DNA from 2 places in the Halobacillus sp. AWM4_238 genome. Region 2 is predicted to be linked to the other one. Evidence: predicted binding sites of a transcription regulator. Region 2 holds the regulator's gene; the other holds the start of a gene.
The links. Region 2 encodes Rex, which represses fermentation and respiration genes when NADH is low (regulators of the CRP and FNR family bind a similar motif). Its sites were predicted from a motif close to TTGTGAAATATTTCACAA; they were not measured.
Positions count from the first base shown of each region.

Region 1: a site for Rex is predicted at 4,669-4,686, ahead of ACXACN_RS03640 (cytochrome ubiquinol oxidase subunit I). Genes of this name have one in related genera too.

Region 1 is NZ_JBSWSY010000002.1:694,787-702,827, reverse strand. It holds gene ACXACN_RS03660 (hypothetical protein) at 1-30, shown strand, start outside; gene ACXACN_RS03655 (M67 family metallopeptidase) at 32-427, shown strand; gene ACXACN_RS03650 (potassium channel family protein) at 824-1,489, opposite strand; gene ACXACN_RS03645 (cytochrome d ubiquinol oxidase subunit II) at 2,212-3,225, opposite strand; gene ACXACN_RS03640 (cytochrome ubiquinol oxidase subunit I) at 3,222-4,583, opposite strand; gene ACXACN_RS03635 (ABC transporter ATP-binding protein) at 5,496-7,328, opposite strand; gene ACXACN_RS03630 (ABC transporter ATP-binding protein) at 7,342-8,041, opposite strand, start outside.
Region 2 is NZ_JBSWSY010000002.1:3,445,446-3,453,486, reverse strand. It holds gene ACXACN_RS17275 (MDR family MFS transporter) at 1-127, opposite strand, end outside; gene ACXACN_RS17270 (SDR family oxidoreductase) at 305-1,126, shown strand; gene ACXACN_RS17265 (GNAT family N-acetyltransferase) at 1,164-1,718, opposite strand; gene ACXACN_RS17260 (redox-sensing transcriptional repressor Rex) at 1,780-2,439, opposite strand; gene moaC (cyclic pyranopterin monophosphate synthase MoaC) at 2,455-2,937, opposite strand; gene ACXACN_RS17250 (ABC-F family ATP-binding cassette domain-containing protein) at 3,108-5,045, shown strand; gene tsaD (tRNA (adenosine(37)-N6)-threonylcarbamoyltransferase complex transferase subunit TsaD) at 5,479-6,510, opposite strand; gene rimI (ribosomal protein S18-alanine N-acetyltransferase) at 6,507-6,950, opposite strand; gene tsaB (tRNA (adenosine(37)-N6)-threonylcarbamoyltransferase complex dimerization subunit type 1 TsaB) at 6,952-7,638, opposite strand; gene tsaE (tRNA (adenosine(37)-N6)-threonylcarbamoyltransferase complex ATPase subunit type 1 TsaE) at 7,635-8,041, opposite strand, start outside.

The sequences.
Region 1 (8,041 bases), 2.8 Mb from region 2:
TTGTCTTTTCTCCAAAAGTGGAACAGCTGAAATGAGAATCTCGAAAGATCTATATGATCAAATGATTTTCTTAGGCATTAAAGCTCTTCCCTACGAAACATGTGGTTTCGTAACGGGGTCCAAGACCAACGATATTGAAGACCTGTGGCCTTTGGATAATGAATGGAAGTCGACCAATCGCTTTTATGTAAGTAAGAATACTGTCGCCGAGGCATTACAAGATATCAAAATTAAGGGTCAAAAGGTGCTTGGCATTTATCACTCTCACCCAACCACAGCACCAATCCCTTCTTTCTATGATCTGAAAAATCATCCTGATCGTGATGTCAAAATGATCATTCTCTCCTATAAATCCACCCCCCCGTCCGTAAAATGCTATACCGTCCAAGCTTTTACCTATGACGAACACCCTTTTTTCATTGAATAAAAAAAACGCCCTACCTTATTCTCAATTCCAGACTATAATACATTATCAAGGTTAAGGAGAGTTAATCGTGAAAGCTAGAAATGCCAGAAGACAAGTTAAGATTAGTGAAAGCCACAAAACATCAAGTCAACCGATTGTCATAAACACTACTAAGAGTAAGCAGGTTGTAAAACGCGGCGGATGTTGCGGCCGAAAGAGAACCTAATTCACTCACCTCCGAATGAGAGAAATGTGCGTTCTTTAATAATGGTTTGTTTCTACACTTAAGCGTTAGTTAAAACTATATAAACTGTGTCCAACTGAGACATTTGAATAATAAATATATGATCATAAAAAAGAAGAAGACACCTCCACTAGGGTGTCTTCTTCTTTTTTATAGATTGGAATACTTAATTATTAATCCTCTAACACGAGATTCTTTTCAAATCGACTAATGTCTTTGTCGGCACCAATCACAATGAGAACATCGCTTTCCTTAATTTCCTCCGTAGCCATTGGAGAAACGATGACATCTCTGTCCCGTTTGATCGCGACCACGTTACATCCGTATTCAGCACGGATATCAAGGTCCACAAGCGTTTGTCCACCCATTTTACTCCCTGCTTTCACTTCAACAACACTATGGTCATCAGAAAGTTCAATATAATCAAGGATGTTGTTGGAAATGATGTTATGAGCGATACGTTTCCCCATATCTCGTTCAGGGTGAACGACTTGATCGGCTCCGATTTTGTTCAATATTTTTTCGTGGTAATCATTTTGTGCTTTGACCGTAATCATTTTGATGCCCATTTCTTTTAAGATCAATGTCGTCAGCATACTCGCCTGGATGTTGTCTCCAATTGCCACAATCACGTGGTCGATATTTCGAAATCCAAGCTCTTTTAATACATTCTCATCTGTTGAATCAGCAATGACGGCATGGGATGCGATGTCACGGTATTCATTTACTTTATCTTCATCAAGGTCAAGGGCAAGAACTTCCATGCCCTCTCGGCTCAACTCACGGCAGATGCTGCCTCCGAACCGGCCTAGGCCGATGACGGCAAATTCTTTTTTCATACGTCAACCTCCAACTGTCTCGCAAAATCTAAGCTTATTCTATCACATATAACCCAACCCCACACAAAAAAACTCCATATATCAAATGATCTTCAACTAAAGCTCCCGTTTGTGGAAGACTAAGTTTCGAGATGTTTGTTGAGTGGATGGGGCTGCGGGGAATAGCTCGCTTTCCGCGGGAGCGCGGTGAACTTACACCGCGCCTGCTTAAAGGCATCCTTGTCCAATTGAAATAATGTATGACAATTCCTGACCATGGATACGGGGTCAGGGAAACGACGATTTGCAGTGTGTTGGATTAATCGGTAGAAAGACACACGCGTTCGTGTCTCCATTCGTTATTCATGCGGACGTTTCCCAGACCCTGTTTCCACGCTTTATTCGTGCAGGATCTTTGGGTGAAAAGACTCTATAACCGCGTGGATGAGCCTATATTCATTGCAGAACTTGTCAGGTTACGGTTAGAAGGATTTCGAGAACCTCATATAGCAAAGGGGCGGAGGGAAACGGTGAGACTCCTGTGGGAAGTGCGTGGTAGATGAGACCCCGCAGAGCGTTAGCTCGAGGAGGCTCATCACTCGCCCACGGAAAGCGAACCTTTTCCCGGAGCCCCTTAACTCTCACAAAAGTCTCGAAATCGAGTCTTCAGGAATCCTGCCAGATTCTTTAGTAACTAGAAAAAGTATAGAGTCCGTAGACTCTATACTTTTCGGGTAATGGGTTTATTTTTTACCTTTGACATAATCCGCATCGAACAGGAACAGACGCATCAGTAGAATGAGTGATGGAATCAGTAATAACAGTCCTGCGATGAATACGACGATCAATGCGATCGCCATTGATTCATTGGTCACACCACTCGTGATGGTCACGTATGGATAGAGCAAGTATGGCAGATGAGACGCCCCGTAGCCAAAGAAGGCGATGAAAAATTGAATCATGACGGCGATGAATGCCCAGCCGTAGTACTTTCCTTGATATACGAGAAAAACTGCAATCATGAAAAAGGCTACGGATATTCCGAAGACCCACCATAATTCTATCGCTCGTTGGAAGTGGTCCATATTTTGCTGACTCAGAGCAATGAATGTCGTAAGACTGGCGATGATGGTCGGCGAGCTCCAGAACAGGGCATATTTTCTAAGGATCTCTAATGCTGGCTGGTCCCCTGCCCGGTTGGCATAGTAGGTAAGGAACATAGCACTGATATAAAGGACACTAACGATCGCGAGAAAGACGACACTCCAGGAATAAGGACTGCTCAATAGTTTTCCGAAAAGCAGCTGAACTCCCTGTGAAGTCTCTTCAATATAACCACCCTCGGATATCGTAAGGGCTGTGGAAAGAGAAGCCGGGATCAGCAGTCCTGTTGCTCCATATAAAAACATGTAAAGAGAATTATCCTTCGATCCATAGTTTTCAAACGCATAGAAAGATCCTCGTATTGCTAGAAGAACGATGGCTATGCTTCCTGGAACCAATAACGTTTGTCCGAAGTAATACGCCATATCAGGGAAAAACCCGACAAGTCCGACGAAGAAGAAAACGAAAAAGACGTTGGTTACTTCCCACACAGGTGATAAATAACGGGAAATTAACTGGTTGATCAAGTGATCCTTCTTCGTCACGCGTGCATAGTAAGCGAAGAAACCAGCTCCAAAGTCAACGGAAGCGACGATCAAATACCCATAAAGAAAGAGCCATAAAACCGTGATTCCTATCAATTCATAACTCATGCGTCACCCTCCTTACTTGCTGCGGCTGTTTGAGGATAACGGTGTTCCAATTCCAATTCAGCCGGTTTTCCTTTGAAAATTTTCCTAAGTGTGATGAGACATCCGATCCCGAGCACAAGGTAGACGGCCGCGAATAGGATGAACATCCAAAAGACATACGGTGATGTGGTGGCACCTTCAGCTACCGTCATGAACCCGCGTAGAATCCATGGCTGGCGACCAACTTCTGCGTAAATCCAGCCAAACTCAATTGCGAGCATGGTCAGTGGTCCGGTAGCTACAATTCCCCACAACAGAAGCGGATTGAACTCGTTCCATTTTTTCAACTTCCAAAAGACAAGGAACAGGAAGGAAATGCCGAGCGTATAAAATCCGATGCTGACCATCAGGTCGAACATATAGTGGATCCATAAGGGTGGACGTTCCTCTTCTGGTGTTTCATTTAACCCTTCAACCTCTGCATTGAAGTCTCCGTAGGCTAGAAAACTGAGCGCATTCGGAATCCGGATGGCATTTTCCACTTCGTTGTTTTCATTCAATGTACCAAAGACGACAAGATCCGCACCTTCCTCTGTTTCAAAGTGCCACTCCCCGGCTGCTAATTTCTCCGGTTGGTGCTCAGCAAGGAATTTGGCGGATAAATCTCCGGCGACAGCGGTCAGGATCGCAAATAGAAAAGTCATCATCACGGTAAGCTTCAACGCTTTTTTATGATACTGCGAACCTTTTTTTATAAGAATAATGAAAGCTGCAATACCTGCGAGTACAGCTGCTGCTGTTAAATAAGAGGAGGAAATGACGTGAAAAACCTTCGTCGGTGTCGCAGGATTAAACATCGCTGCCAGTGGGTCAACGGCTGTAAAGCGACCATCCTCCATTTCGAACCCTTGCGGGGTGTTCATAAATGAGTTGACTGTGGTAATGAAAAAAGCAGAAAGCGTTCCACCGATTACAACTGGAATGGATAAGATCCAGTGATAGATTGGTTTCTTGAAACGATCCCACGTGTATAAATAAATCCCAAGAAAGATAGCTTCAAAGAAGAACGCGAACGTTTCCATAAACAAAGGCAAAGCGATAACGTTACCGGCTAGTTGCATGAAACTAGGCCAGATTAGTGACAACTGCAAACCAATAGCTGTACCTGTCACGACACCGACGGCTACAGTAATTGTATAGCCGCGAGTCCAACGGCGGGCAAGCAATGTATAATGTGGATCTTTTTTCTTAATTCCAATAAATTCTGCAATTGAAATGAGGACGGGAACACCGACTCCAAGCGTTGCAAAGATCGCATGGAAAAGTAGTGTCATAGCCGTAAGCGCCAGGCTCACCTCAACGGTTTCAAAACCAAACATCTTTCTTCCCCCTAACTAATTTCGGCACTCTTACCGATAGTATAAATCTTGAAAGCGATTCATGGTCAGTTGGTTGTTGACGATTTTGTGACATCCTTCACAAAGTGTCTATTTGATGAAAATCTTACCTGATCTCTTTCTTGTTGTCGAACATTATGCCTACATCTCCTCTTCCCTATTGCTCCATCAAATTAACTTAAGAATGCCACTAACCAGCACACCTCATCTTCCATTAAAGCTCCCGATTGTGGAAGATGAGGTTTCGAGACGCTTGTTATGCGTTTAGGGTCTCCGGGAAACAGTTCGCTTTCCATGGGGCGGGCGGTGAGCCTCCTCAGGCTACGCCTTCCGGGGTCTCACCTGTCCCACACGTCCCATAGGAGTCTCACCGTTTCCCTCCGCCCCTTGACCATAAGAGGATCTCGAAACTATTTCCTGGATAAGCTGCTTTACTTCAAGGAAAGAGGAGGATGTTAACTTCTATGGCCTCTAATCTGACCACGAAGCATGGTATAAAGCTCATTATGCCTACAACACTAATGTACTAGAGGAAATCCTCCCCTCCTACGCAGGCATGAAAGGCGAATTATCGATCTTTTATGTCCTGAATCCCCGATGTTAAGAGATTCTTATTCTCCTTCTTTATCATGAATAAAAGCTGATAGTTCCAGAAGTGATTTCGAGAATCTTCCAAGGCAAAGGGGCGGAGGGGAATGGCGAGACTCCTGCGGGAAAAAAGTGCAGGGTGAGACCCCACAGGACGCAGTCCGAGGAGGCTCACCGCGCTCCCGCGGAAAGCGAGTCATTCCCCGCAGCCCCTATCCCCTCACACAAACATATCGAAATTAAGTCTTCCACAATCCTTCCATTTAGTTAAAAAAAAGACACCGAATGCGGTGTCTTTTTGATAAATTATATAGCATCAAGCATTTGGAACTGGGCTTTTACAAGGTCGTAATACTCGCCTTCCTGGTCCATCAACTCATCGTGCGAACCTTGTTCCAAAATGCGTCCGTTTTCAAGGACAAAGATGTTGTCGGCTTCCCGGATCGTTGATAAGCGGTGAGCAATCATGATTGCTGTCCGTCCTTTCAACAGTTTACGAAGCGCCTGCTGGATCTGCAATTCTGTTTCTGTGTCAATACTTGCAGTTGCTTCATCTAAAATGAGGATTCTTGGATTAGCAAGGAGGGCACGGGCGAAGGACAAGAGCTGTCGTTCCCCTGCGGAAAGGATGTTCCCTCGTTCCTCGACTTCTGTCTCATAGCTGTTGTTCAATCGTTGAATAAAGTCATCAGCACCGACGACTTTCGCTGCTTCCATAACTTCTTCATCCGAAGCATCTGGACGTCCGAAGCGAATGTTTTCCATGATTGTTCCAGAGAAAATGAAGGTGTCCTGCAAGACGACACTGATTTGCTGACGAACACTGTCAATCGTGGCATCCTTCAAATCTACCCCATCAATTTTAACCGCTCCTTTGGTCGGATCGTAAAAGCGGCTGATTAAGTTTGCAATCGTCGATTTTCCGGAACCTGTATGACCGACAAGAGCGACAGTCTCCCCTTCTTTCATTTCAAGGTTAATGTTATTTAGAGCGATGCGCTTAGAGTCATACGCGAACTGGACATGGTCAAATTCAATATGGCCCTTCATTTCTTTAAGCTCTATGGCATCTTTCTTCTCTTCCACGTTTGGCTCCTCATCAAGGAATTCAAAGATTCTTTCAGAAGCAGCCATCGCCATGAGGAGCTGGTTATACATCTGTCCTAAGCGGGAGATCGGTTCCCAGAACATGCCAAGGAAGAAAGCAAAGGTAACAAATGTCCCCACTTCTATATTTCCTTGCAGGATCATGAAGGCTCCGTATGCGATCAGGATGACGGTTCCGACAGCATTGCTCATTTCTACAAAAGGTCGGAACATAGCGCTTTTTCTTGAAGCTGTATTCCAAGATTGGAAGTTATCTGTATTCACACCATCAAAGTACTCGGTATTTTCTCTCTCCTGTGAAAACGATTGTGTGATCCTAATTCCCTGCAGACTTTCGTTCAAGTGCGAGTTCAATCTGGACTGCTGGATTCTAACGTTTTGCCAGGACCTGCGGATGTTGCGGCGCAGTTTTGTCGATAAATAGAACATGATCGGCATAATGACGAGGATGGCCAGCGCCAATTTTGGACTGAGGACTAAAAGGATGACAATGATCCCTGTCAACATGACGACATCCATGAGCAGGTTGATAATTCCGTTTGTAAATAATTCCTGTAGAGAGTTAATATCATTCATAATTCGGACGAGGATCGAACCGGCAGACCTCGAGTCGAAAAATTTATGGGATAACCTTTGGACATGAGAAAACAAGTGCTGCCTCAAGTCGTATATGACATTTTGGCCAAGAATATTCACATACTTGATCCGTAAGGCGTTTCCGATATAGCTGAACAAATACATAATTGCAATTCCAACGACGAGCTTAATCAACAGGTTCGTATTTCCATCTGCAATGGCGATGTTGATCGCGACTTCACCAATTAAGACCGGAACGACAAGCCGGACGATCGTAGAAATGAGCATGGCAATGATGGCTACCGGCAGCAACGTTTTCGCATAGGGTTTCAAATACTTGAGAAGCCGCCACATCTGCGACCAGTTGAACGGTTTTTCGATCGCCTGGTCCTGCGTATATTTGAATCGGTTCAGATGCGTACTGGTTTCTGGTTTGTGTTTTGGTTTACGAGCCATGGTCTCCCTCCTTTTATGATATATTAGATGTCTTTAAAATTTTCTCTTTATCTTGATACTGAATATCATAGATACGCTGATAAGGTCCTCCATTTTGAAGAAGCTCTTCATGGACCCCGCGCTCTTTCACGGCACCATCTTCAAGAACGATGATTTCATCGGCATGTTTCAATGAAGAAATACGGTGAGCGATAATGAATGTCGTACGTCCTTTCATCACTTCCTGCAGTGCTTTTTGGATTTTAAACTCTGTCTCCATATCAACCGCAGAAGTCGCATCATCCAGGACAAGAATCGCTGGATCAATGAGGATCGCACGCGCAATAGCTATCCGTTGCTTTTGACCTCCGGAAAGCCCCATTCCACGTTCTCCTAACAACGTGTCATACCCTTCAGGCATATCCATGATGAAGTCATGGGCCTGAGCTCTTTTAGCGGCATCCATCACATCATCTAAGGTCGCATCTGGATTTCCATAAGCGATGTTTTCTTTAATCGTTGTTGAGAAAAGGAACGATTCCTGTAAAACGAAACCGATATTCTTACGAAGACTCTTCAATCCATATTCTTGAACGGGACGGCCGTCTACGAGGACTTCTCCTTTTTCTGGTTCGTAAAAACGGGTGATCAATTGAGTGATACTCGTTTTTCCTGATCCTGTAGCTCCAATCAGACCGATCGTTTTTCCAGGAGGAGCATCAAAACTAATATCT
Region 2 (8,041 bases):
CATTGGAATCAAAGATCTCGATGAATCGTGGCAAGATCGGGTTCAGCATACTATTGTTCAAAATGACCGTGAACGTCCCGAACAGGACAGACACGACCACGAGCCATTTATGAGGCAGTTTACTCAATCGTCTCACCCGCTTTCTTTCGATACGCGAACTATTATTTACTATACCACCTCTGCTTTTCGTTAACCACGATTCCGCATGTTTCGACTGTATGCGTCCTCTGTTCTACCAAAGGTTTACTGCGATTCAACGTGCGGGTATGAGTGATAGCAACGAACAAAAGGAGGTTCTAGGGATATGGGACGTTTAAATAATAAAATTGCTGTCGTCACCGGCTCCGCAACAGGGATTGGTGCGGCGACTGTGAAACGATTCGCAAGCGAAGGAGCGACGGTCGTTTGCGGGGATGTGAATGTAGAAGAAGTACAGAAAACCGTGGATGAAGTAAAAAGCGGCGGTGGAAAAGCAGAAGCCGTGGAGCTTGATGTTGCTGATGTGGATAGTGTCCAGCAGTTCGCCAATTACATCGAGCAACATTTTGGACATGTGGATATCCTGTTTAACAATGCGGGCCTCGATCAGGAAGGCGGAAAGGTCCACGAATATCCGGTGGAGCTGTTTGATCAAATCATTGCTGTCGATTTAAGGGGAACCTTTTTGACGAGCAAATACATCCTCCCGCTCATGCTTGAAAATGGCGGATCTCTCATCAACACTTCATCCATGTCTGGGCAGGCCGCGGATCTTGACCGCTCCGGATACAACGCAGCGAAAGGCGGGATTACAAACTTTACGAGAGCGATGGCGATCGACTATGCGCGTGAAGGCATCCGTGTCAATTCAATTTCCCCAGGTACCATCGAAACACCGCTCGTTCAGGAACTTGCAGGGACGAAGCAGGAAGAAGAAGGCCGGGAATTCCGTGAAGCGAACAAATGGGTCACACCGATGGGAAGACTCGGACGCCCGGAAGAAATGGCGAACGTCGCCCTGTTTCTTGCTTCTGACGAAAGTTCGTATGTGACAGGAGAAGACATTACCGCAGACGGTGGGATCATGGCCTACACGTGGCCGGGGAAGATGCTCATGGACAAGAGCTGGAAAGAGAATACAGAGTAACCCAAAAAAGAAGCTCAGCGTCAGGCTGAGCTTCCTTTTATTCTGCATTCTTATAGTAAATCAAGTTATCCGTCCATTCACCAAACTCATGGATGAACCCTTTGCGGGTGCATTCATACTCCAGGCCGATCCTCTCCGCCATCTTGATGGAAGCCGCATTATCCAAATTGATATGAGCCTCGATCCTGTGGTAATTTAATTGATGAAAAGCAATCCTTAATGCTCCTTCCACCGCTTCTTTTCCGTAGCCCTTCTTCCAATGTTGGTTATGGAGCCCATATCCAATTCTCCCCCACTGGAAGTCATATCTTATTAAGGTCGAAAAATCAATCATCCCCACGTGTGTATGGTCTTCCTTTAGAAAAACACCAAAGACGTAGGCTGTATCCTCCAAAGCTAACTGCTGATGTTTCTCCACCAGCTCATCAAACCATTCTTTCGTACAAACACTCATATCAGGACGACCATCATCATGCCGGTGCTTGGAAGGATACCGCCCCTCATATCCAGCAACCCAACTTTCATAGTCGCCTTTTTCAAGCGGTCTGATCATTAACCTTTCTGTTTCTGAACCAACCGTGAACGTTTCCAAATCTTCTTCCCCCTAAAAAAAGAGTGAGAAACCAAAATGATTTCACACTCTTTTGTCTTTCTTATTGGTCTTCCTCCACTTCCTCTTCGTTCAGTGGATAATGCTTCAGGAAATAGACGAGAGCCTGCAGCTCGATTGCAAGGTCGATATGATGGACCCTTACATTTGACGGCACGCTGATTCTCGCTGGAGTAAAGTTGAGAATCCCGGAGATTCCCGCTTTCACAAGCCTGTCCGCAATGCCTTGAGCGGCAGATGACGGGACCGTGAGAATGGCCACAGAAATGTCCCCGAGCTTTTCTTCTAGATCGTCAATGTGTTCAACACCGACGCCACCGACCTCAGAACCGATTCGCTCCTCGTTCGCATCAAAGGCGATTTCAATTTTCGTATTGTTATTTTTCGTGAAGTTATAGTTCAAAAAGGCCGTCCCAAGATTTCCGACACCGATCAACGCGACACGTGTCGTCTCATCCTGGTCGAGTGTTTTTCTGAAAAAGGAAAGCAAATACTCGACGTTGTAGCCGTACCCTTTTTTTCCGAGCGCTCCGAAATAAGAAAAGTCACGTCGGATTGTCGCTGAATCGACTTTGACCGCATCGCTCAGTTCTTTCGAAGACACACGCAATTTGCCTTGAGTATGAAGGTTGTTCAAAAAGCGATAATAGAGCGGCAGCCGCTTCGCTGTCGCCTGTGGAATCTTCGTTTGTTCGATATCCATTAGCACCGGACTCCTTTACCTGTTTCTCGTGTAGTCGCCGTTCTTCCCGCCTGTTTTCTCTTTCAAATAGGTCGGGCCGATGACCATTCCTTTATCTAACGCTTTGCACATATCGTAAACCGTAAGGGCTGTGGCTGAAGCTGCCGTTAGCGCTTCCATTTCCACCCCCGTACTTCCCTTCGTTTTGACCGAAACCTCGATGTGTAGAACCGGCTGGGCTGATGTTTCCCAATCGAAGGACACATCAATGCCTTTCAATGATAAGGGGTGACACATCGGAATCCAGTCGGACGTTTTTTTCGCTGCCATGATCCCTGCGACCTGGGCGACGGAAAGCACGTCCCCTTTTCCGATTTCGTGGTTGGTGATTTTATGATAAATCTCTTCGTTCACTTGTACGCTTGTTGCTGCTACGGCCGTCCGTACAGAATCCTTTTTTTCTGTGATGTCCACCATACGGGCGCGACCCTGGTCATTAAAATGACTGAATTCCGCCATTTTCTCCTACCCCTTTTAATAACAAAATCGTTACTGTACTGATTGAAACACTACTCTTATTCTACCAAAAAATCAAACGTTAGTCGTTAAAGATTTCACATACTTAAAGAGCATTGTGTTGCTAGGGGACGCGCGTATGAGATACACTGATTTTATTGAGGTGAAACGACATGATTCTCATGCAATTGAACCAATTGACGAAGCGTTTCGGCGCCGAGTTGATTTTATCGAATATCAAATTGGAAGTGCAGATGAACGACCGGATTGCCATCGTCGGTCGAAACGGAGCAGGAAAATCAACCTTGCTCAAAATGATGGCTGGAGAAATGAGCCACGATGAAGGCGACATTTTCAAACCCAAAGAAACAACGATCGGCTACCTGGCTCAGAATACAGGGCTGCAGTCTGAGGAAACCATTTGGAACGAGATGGAGAAGGTGTTCACCCACCTGAAAGACTTGGAGAAAGAACTCCGCAACATGGAAGTCCAAATGGCGGACCCTGACCTGCTCGAGGACCAGAAACGGTACCAGCAGCTGTTAACGGATTACGACCGCAAGCAGGAATACTTCAAGACCGCTGGCGGATATCAGTACGAAGCAGATATCCGCGGCGTCCTGAATGGACTGAACTTCAAAAACTTCAGCTGGGATACACCGATCAACTCCTTGAGTGGTGGTCAGAAAACTCGTTTAGCTTTAGGAAAGCTGCTGCTTACGAGCCCTGATGTCCTTATTCTCGATGAGCCGACCAACCACCTGGACATTGATACGCTAAGCTGGCTTGAAGGGTATTTGCAAGGCTATCAGGGGGCCGTCGTCATCGTATCCCACGACCGCTACTTCCTGGACAAGATCGTCAATACCGTATACGAAATCGCTTTTCAATCATCAAAGAGATACCACGGCAACTACAGCGATTATTTGAAAAAGAAAGAAGCGGATTACGAGCAGGAACTCAAACGTTTTGAAAAGCAGCAGGAAGAAATTAAGCGGATGGAAGATTTCATCCAGAAGAACATCGTTCGCGCGACGACAAGTAAGCGAGCGCAAAGCCGCCGCAAGCAGTTGGAGAAAATGGACAAGCTTGAAAAGCCTAAGGACGACAGCCAATCAGCGAAGTTCAGCTTTCAGACGGCGAAACGAAGCGGCAACGACGTCTTGAAGCTGCGCAACTATGCGTTCCGCTATAATGACAGCAACGACTACCTTTTCGACAACGTGTCACTAGACTTGAATCGTGGCGATTCTGTTGCGCTCGTCGGACCGAATGGGGTCGGAAAGACAACATTATTGAAGACACTCACTGGGGACTTGGAACAGTCGAAAGGCGAAAAGCTGATTGGAACGAACGTACAAATCGGCTATTACGACCAGGAACAGACGAAGCTGAATTCAGCAAAAACCGTCTTGAACGAGCTCTGGGACGAATATCCGATGAAAAACGAAAAAGATATCCGCACCATCCTCGGCAACTTCCTTTTCTCAGGGGAGGATGTCCTGAAGCCTGTTTCTGCGCTCAGCGGGGGCGAGAAAGCAAGGCTGTCTCTAGCGAAACTGATGATGCAGGAAGCGAACTTCTTAATTCTCGACGAGCCGACCAACCACCTGGACCTCGACAGCAAAGAAGTGCTGGAGGCAGCACTTGTGGATTATCCGGGTACCCTGTTGTTCGTTTCTCACGACCGTTACTTTATCAACAAGATTGCGACACAAGTTGTGGAAATGAATCCTGAAGAGACACGGTTGTTTCTTGGTGACTATGACTATTATGTTGATAAGAAACAGGAAGAATTCGAGCTGCAGCAAATCGAAGAAGCCGAACGTCTGCAGAATGAACCGAAGCAGCAGGAATTGCAGCAAAAGAACAGTTTCGAAGAAGACAAAGCCGCAAAGCGTGAAGAACGGAAGAAAAACCGGCGCATAGCGGAGATCGAAGAAGAAATCGAACAGCTGGAAGCAAGACTCGAAGAAAACGAAGAACTCCTCTGTGACCCTGACATTTATCAGGACCACGAACGATCATTGGAAATCACCGAGGACAACAGCCAACTCCAAACCAAACTCGAAGCCCTCATGGAAGAATGGGAAACCCTCCACGATTCATGACAGGCAAAAACAGGTGTACCAGGTCATCCAAAATATGGATGACCTGGTACACCATTTTTTTCCACATCAACGTTTGTTCATTTGTTTACATTGGTCATTTTCCAGTTTTTAAGAGTGATTAGCGAACATGCATAAGCGTGTATGAGGGGGTATTAAGTATCCACATAGTTTTCAACACTTGAATGGCTTGATTAACAGTTTTCAACAGGGTTATGCACATTATCCACAGAATAACTCTTGTTTATCCACAAAAATGGTACCGTTTTCTTTTCCCATTCCACTTATCCACTGTTAATTTGTCCACTGCATGTTTATACACATGTGGATAGTTTTCACCTTGTGAAGAATATCCTCATTTATTCACATCCCCCAAGAAAAGGGAAAAGCTCTCCTTAACTACAAAGGAGAGCTTGGATCGTTCCTGTTCACGATCTTATTTTTTTCGTGCACCATAAAGTTCAAGATCCAATCCTGGATTGGCATTCAAATCCCATTCAGACCGATGATCCTGGTTGTACGCAACGGCTCCTGCAGCAGCAATCATTGCGGCATTATCTGTACACAAATGAAGTGGTGGAATAAGCAGGTCCGTTTCACTATCTTCGAACTTCTCTTTAAGGGCTGCTCTTAATCCCTTATTGGCAGCTACACCACCAGCCACGATCATTTGTTTCACACCATACTCCTCAGCAGCTTGGTATGCCTTTGTGGATAACACGTCCACTACACTAGCCTGAAAGCTTGCCGCGACATCTTCAGGTTTCAAATATTCGTCTCGCTGCTTCGCTTTGTGAAGCCGGTTGATGACCGCTGATTTCAATCCGCTGAAACTGAAATCATAAGACCCTTCTTCAAGCCAGGCACGAGGAAAATCGATGGTCTCCTCCCCTTCTCGAGCGAGGCGGTCAATCTGTGGTCCACCAGGGTATGGAAGCTTCAATGTGCGTGCCACTTTGTCATACGCTTCCCCTGCAGCATCGTCTCGCGTTTCTCCGATGATCTCAAAAGAACCGTGTTCCCGCATCAACACAAGCTCCGTATGTCCGCCGGAAACGACGAGGGAAAGAAGCGGGAATTCAAATTCCTTTTCCAAACGGTTCGCATAAATGTGTCCTGCAATATGATGCACGCCGACGAGCGGCTTCTGTTTAGCAAAAGCAATCGATTTCGCTGCATTGACACCGACTAGAAGGGCACCGACCAGCCCAGGGCCCTCGGTCACCGCAATGGCATCCATTTCGTCGATGGTCATCCCCGCGTCCTCCAGTGCCTCTTCCAGGGTAATCGTCATTTGTTCGATATGGTGTCTGGAGGCAATCTCCGGTACGACCCCACCGAAACGCTTATGACTTTCGATTTGCGAAGCGACGATATTCGTTATCAGTTCTGTTTCGTTTTTGACAATGGCTACGGCTGTTTCGTCACAGCTCGTCTCAATTGCTAAAATGTATTGATCTTCCTTCATTTTAATCCCACCCACATCACTAACGCATCTTCACCGTTGTCCGAGTAATACCTTTTGCGGATTCCTCCAGGTACCATGCCGAACTTCCGGTACATATGCTGCGCGGCTGTATTTGATACTCTCACTTCAAGCGACAGTTGAATCGCTCCATGCTCAATCGCTTCGTTACACGTATGACTGAACAATCGCTCTCCATACTTGTTTCCTCTATAGTCTGGATGTATGGCAATATTCGTTACATGTGCCTCATCAATAATTAACCACAAGCCGCAGTAACCAATGACTTCATCCTGTTTTTCTACGACATAATAATGGGCATACGGGTTATCTACCATTTCCTTTTCAAAGGTTTCCTTCGTCCATGGTACGGCGAACGAAGCTTTTTCAACTTCCATCACAGCTTCTACATCATCTTTCGTCATTTTCCTGATCTTCGCCATCTTAGTTCTTCTCCTGCTGCTCCAGCCATTTAGCTTCAGCCTCAGGAATCCTTAAGTAGTTCGGGACAAGATCATGCAACGGTCCCGGTTCCCTCTTCTCTGCTACAGATGCTATGATGGCTGGACGAGCATAGTGATAAGGCGCGTCTGGAATCATTGCCTGATCACCAAGAATCTCTATAATCTTCTCTTTATGAACAGCCAAGTCCTGACTGAGGAAAAGAATCGGTTCATCAAGTTCTTTCAATTGTTGGAGCCAATCTTCCATCAACACGTTCGTCTCTGCTTTTGCTAGTGTCATATCAGATCGATATAGACCCGTATACACAAGTCCACGGCGCGCATCGAAGAACGGGCAAACATATCCTTGGAAAAAGGCCCCCTGCCTTGCCACAGCTTCTAAGCTCGATACACCCACAACAGGAATTCCGAGTGACCACGCCATCGTCTTTGCCGTCGTCAAACCAATCCTTACCCCTGTATAGGAACCAGGACCATGAGCAACCGCAATTCGATCCAACTCATCTGGCTTCATGCCCGTCTCCTTCATGACCTGATCAATGGCAGGCATTAAACGGATCGAGTGATTCTTTTTAATATTCGTCACATATTCACCTGCTACAGCCCCGTCTCTGATGACCGCAACTCCCATGACATAATTCGATGTATCTAACGCCAGTACATTCATCCTAAAATCTCCTTACATACCGTTTCAAAATGGTCCGACCCAGCCTCGAACGTAAACAACCGCGTCGAGTCGTCCAAATAACGAATCGTAACATCCAGGCGTTCTTCAGGTAAAAATTCCTCAATGAACTGAGCCCACTCCACGACTGTTACTCCATCTCCATCAAAATACTCATCAAAACCAAGGTCCTCATCACTTTCTTCCAGACGATACACATCCATATGATAAAAAGGGATTCGCCCCTGGTACTCTTTCATAATTGTAAAAGTCGGGCTGTTGATCGTCCGTTTCACACCCAGGCCTTTGCCAAGTCCCTTCGTGAATGTCGTTTTACCTGCACCCAAATCTCCTTCTAATGTTAGCACATTGCCAGGCTGCAAACGTTCCCCGAGTCTCTCCGCCA